2 regions of the Paenibacillus sp. FSL M7-0802 genome follow, and region 2 is predicted to be linked to the other one. Evidence: riboswitches for the same ligand, from Rfam matches in the RefSeq annotation. Region 2 holds a riboswitch; the other holds the start of a gene.
The links. Region 2 has a riboswitch for S-adenosylmethionine ahead of metA (homoserine O-acetyltransferase MetA). Riboswitches for the same ligand answer to the same signal wherever they lie in the genome.
Positions count from the first base shown of each region.

Region 1: another riboswitch for S-adenosylmethionine. It lies ahead of MHB54_RS18395 (methionine ABC transporter ATP-binding protein); the one in region 2 lies ahead of metA (homoserine O-acetyltransferase MetA).

Region 1 is NZ_JBBOSD010000001.1:3,993,715-3,996,185, forward strand. Features, by position in the region: gene MHB54_RS18385 (UbiD family decarboxylase) at 1-236, shown strand, start outside; gene MHB54_RS18390 (Cthe_2314 family HEPN domain-containing protein) at 288-1,013, shown strand; SAM riboswitch class I at 1,139-1,278, shown strand; gene MHB54_RS18395 (methionine ABC transporter ATP-binding protein) at 1,415-2,437, shown strand; gene MHB54_RS18400 (methionine ABC transporter permease) at 2,434-2,471, shown strand, end outside.
Region 2 is NZ_JBBOSD010000001.1:1,024,654-1,027,124, reverse strand. Features, by position in the region: gene corA (magnesium/cobalt transporter CorA) at 1-160, opposite strand, end outside; SAM riboswitch class I at 712-837, shown strand; gene metA (homoserine O-acetyltransferase MetA) at 956-1,873, shown strand; gene MHB54_RS05205 (PLP-dependent transferase) at 1,998-2,471, shown strand, end outside.

The DNA.
Region 1 (2,471 bases), 3.0 Mb from region 2:
TAGACGATGCCAAAGAAGTCGTTCGCTCTCAAGCCTCGTTCCTGTGGACGGTATTCACACGCTTTAACCCGGCTACAGATATGTACGCAGACAGCGAAGTGCGTTTGCATCATCTGAACTATAAGCTGCCGATTGTAGTGGATGCGCGTATGAAGCCGGGGTATCCGGATGAGGTGTTACCGCGTGAGGATATTGTTAAGCTTGTAGATCAACGATGGACAAGTTATTTCGCTTGACGCCCTAATTAAACCTACAGCCGGATTTTACATTTATAAGGAGGCGTAAGCATGATACGCAAGCTACTGGGTGAGCCACCACGTGTGAACAAAGGCATCCTGCTAGATGCCATGAATAGCATGTCAGCTATGTTGAACCTGCTGGAGCGGCAAATTCAGGCTGGTGGAGATCCGACCCACGATTTTCGGAAGGCGGATATTTTAACACGCGGTCTAATGTCATCTCTGGATGAACTGGAGCAGAGCCATCATGCTTCCGCCTTTTTCCGTATGAAAGTGAAAGCCGGATATGCTGAAGATATGAGTGAGGATGAAAAATCCGATTATGCGTTATATGTTTTCTTTTATAAAGATGGGTTTGTTCGGGTTTTCTCTATTTTGGATAAGCTGGGTAACTGGCTAAATGATCTGTATGATTTAAAAACAGGGCAGTATAAGGCGCACTATTCTTATTTTACCGTGTTGCGGCAGCTCAAGTATCTCAAAATGCATCCTGTATTGACCGATAATTTAATTGATATCAAGGATACTTACAACGATGCCATCAATCGGCTGCGTAAGCGTCGGAATACGGAGATACACTATATGAATACGGAAATGCAGGATGATCTCTGGCAACGACACCGAGCTTTGTATGGAAAAATCCAACTGGAGGACCTCGATCACCATTTGGAAGATTTGCAGCAGGGCTTGGAAATGGTATGTCGGTCGCTGTCAAACGCCTTTACTTATACTGCGAAACAATGGGAGAATCGGGCAGTACGCCCAAAAATATGATAGAAAATATCCTTTGACAAAGCAATGTAAACTATCTATACTGAAACCTAGTTTCAGAAAAATGCTTGAATTATGTTTTTTTATATAAACTTAACGGACAGCTAAAGCTGGAGTTTAACATATTTTTCTTATCCAGAGAGGTGGAGGGACTGGCCCGATGAAGCCCGGCAACCCGTTCTTTCCCGGTGTAATACACTGGGAGGGAACATGATGGTGCTAATTCCTACAAAACCGCTAGAGTTATAGCGATTTTGGCAGATGAGAAAAGGTTCGCAAGGTGGGGCCCTTTTCATTCTGTGAAAGGGGCTCTTTTTTGTATAAATAAATAGCGATTTTATACAATTCTGAGAGATGACAACTGGTTAAAAGGGTAAGGAAGAAGTGAAGGGGGTCGCAGCACGTTGATAGAGCTTAAGCAGTTAACCAAGCATTATGGCAAAGGCAACCGACGCGTTAATGCGCTATCTGGGTTGAATCTTTCTATAAAGCGTGGAGAAATATTCGGAGTGATTGGTCACTCCGGGGCGGGGAAAAGTACATTGATCCGCTGTATTAATTTATTGGAACGCCCTACTTCAGGTGAAGTATGGGTAGACGGGGTAAACCTCGCTACTGTGAGTCAATCCCAGTTACAGAAGCAACGTCGAAAAATCGGAATGATTTTTCAGCATTTTAATTTGTTATCTTCGGCAACGGTGTATGACAATATTGCATTTCCTTTGCGGTTGGTAAACACTCCCAGGGAAAAGCTGGACATGAAAGTTCGTGAGCTGCTGGAACTGGTGGGTCTGGAAGAACACAGTGGAAAGTATCCGTCACAGCTCTCAGGTGGACAGAAGCAGCGGGTAGGAATTGCACGGGCGCTGGCTAGTGATCCTCATGTATTGCTGTGTGACGAAGCGACTTCTGCGCTTGATCCGCAGACGACGGGGTCTATCCTGAAATTGCTGTTGGATATTAATCAGCGCTTTAATTTAACCATCGTGCTGATTACACATGAAATGCATGTCATTCAAAGCATTTGTGATCGAGTTGGCGTCATTCATCAGGGCGACATCGTGGAGCAAGGCCCAGTGGCGGAAGTATTTTTGAAGCCACAGCACCAGGTAACCAAGGACTTTATCCAACGGGAGTCAGAACATCCCGAGGAGTTGCAAGCAGCGATTGCGGCAGCAGGTGGCGGCGAGTCGGCGCAGGTGGTACGTATCTCCTTCTTGGGCAGTAAAACATATGATGCGATTCTATCGCGTACGGCTCGAAGCACTGGTGTTGATTTTGCGATCTTGCAGGGAACCATATCTACGATTAAAAATGTACCCTATGGACAGCTGATCGTTCGTTTTGAAGGAAACCATGAAGATATAGAGCATACGTTGCGCGAAGTGTCTGGGCAAGGACTTGATGTGGAGGTGATCGGACAATGAGCGAACTTGATTTTTCACAAGTGAGTTGGGAAGA
Region 2 (2,471 bases):
CTTCTACTGCAAGATCATGCATGGAAAATAAAGGCTGGAGCACTGCCAAATCATCGACATCGGCATCAATCCAATAAAAACCTTCTGCCGGTGCAGTAAGCGCCATTTCAATTTCTTCGACAGGGGTAAAAACCCCGTTGTTGACCAAACGGATTTTCATATATGTCACTCCTTATGCTCCGTCGTAACGGAAATACGTTTACCTTAAGCATAAGGAATGGACTCAGTTAGCCAGTTAGCCGGTGCGGGTAAGCGTGCACTCCCATCAAAAGCCGGAGGCTTTTGGAGCATGCAGAGCCTGGCGTCCCGTCTTTCGGCAAGCTGAAGTCATTCCTATGCTGTTGTTCAGGGATCGCCGCCTATTCGGACTCGGGTCGCCTTCCATTCCGGATTCACCTCTCAAATGTTCTTTTTTAGATTGCCACAGTATCGCAGGAAACACTCAAATCTGCACTACTGCTCCATATTTTTGCCTAATAGCACTTGTATAGTATAACGCTCGGCCTACGGCCTTTCAAGCGCAAAATCATGGGCTAAATCAACAGTAGTGGCAAGAGCTTCAACGATAGGAGGGATATGATTTAACCTATGGAAAAGGTAGACAAAATGTGAATGCAGGGTACAAATTTAAAAGTCCCATCTTGACGAAGCCCAGCCGATGCATTAAAGTGAACAACAAGAACTTTGTGAACCTAAAATGAATATAGCGAAATCTTATCAAGAGCAGGTGGAGGGACTAGCCCGATGATACCCGGCAACCGGCGATTTTAATCGCACGGTGCTAATTCTTGCAGGACGCGCGCTTTGTACAAAGAGCGTTGCCCTGACAGATGAGAGAGGCGCATATGGATACAAATATGACCTTTCTCTAACCTGAGAAAGGTCTTTTTATTATATGCCCGGCATCTCAACAAGACGATTTTCGCAAAACTTACCGAACAAGGAGTGAGTTTACATGCCGATTAAAATCCCAGACACGCTACCTGCCAAGGAAGTGCTGGAGGGCGAAAATATTTTCGTAATGGATGAAAGCTTGGCTTATCATCAGGATATTCGTCCGTTGCGTATCGCCATTTTGAATTTAATGCCGACAAAGGAGACGACGGAAACCCAACTGTTGCGCTTGGTCGGCAATACGCCGCTGCAAGTGGACGTCACGCTGGTGCACATGAAATCTCATGTATCCAAAAATACATCGCAAGAATATTTGAACATGTTCTATAAAACGTTTGACGAGATCAAGAACAGTCGTTTTGACGGCATGGTCATTACAGGAGCCCCGGTTGAACAGCTTGAGTTTGAGGATGTGAACTACTGGGAGGAGATCCAGCAAATCTTTGAATGGACGAAAACGAATGTAACTTCGACCATGCATATCTGTTGGGCCTCACAGGCAGGCTTATACCATCATTTCGATGTCCCAAAATACGGGCTCGACTACAAATGCTTTGGCGTATTTCCACACACTGTGATTAAACCTAAAGTAAAATTGCTACGCGGCTTTGATGAACTGTTTTATGCTCCTCACTCCAGACATACGGAGGTTCGGCGGGAAGATATTGATCATATTACCGAATTAGAAGTTTTATCCGAATCCGAGGAAGCTGGAGTGTACCTCGTAGCCACGCTTGACGGTAAACAAATTTTTGTAACTGGGCATTCTGAATATGACCCGCTTTCCCTGAAATGGGAATACGACCGCGATGTGGGCAAAGGAATGGAAGTTGAAGTCCCCAAAAATTATTTCCCTAATGATGATCCCAAGCGCACACCGCCCTCAATCTGGCGAGCGCACGCCAATTTATTATTCTCGAATTGGCTGAACTATTATGTATACCAAGAAACACCTTACGATATCGGGCCCCAGATTTAAAAAGGGGCTTGTAGTTTACCCTTGTACAGTACCACCTTGCAGTAGCGCAGCAGTATAGTCTTTGACATCCATTTTTGCAGGATATGTTATAGCACCCACTATGGAAGTTAACAGGAGGATTCATATGAGTGAGAAACAGTGGAAAATCGAAAGCAGATTGGCACAAATCGGTTCAGTAGAGGAGCCAGTAACCGGGGCTGTTAATTACCCGATTTACCAATCTACGGCGTTCCGCCATCCCCGTCTAGGTCAAAGCACAGGATTTGATTACATTCGGACGATCAATCCCACGCGAAAGGTACTGGAAGAGGCTTCTGCTGCACTTGAATCTGGTGATGCAGGTTTTGCATGTAGCTCAGGTATGGCGGCGCTGCAAACGGTATTTGCATTGTTTGGACAGGGAGATCACCTCATTGTATCGCTGGATCTGTATGGCGGGACATATCGCTTGCTGGAGCGTATTTTATCTAAATTTGGTGTAACAGCAAGTTATGTGGATACGAATGATCTTGAAGCACTCGAACAGTCATGTCGACCGAATACCAAAGCTGTATTCATAGAAACACCTACAAATCCGTTAATGATGATCACTGATATT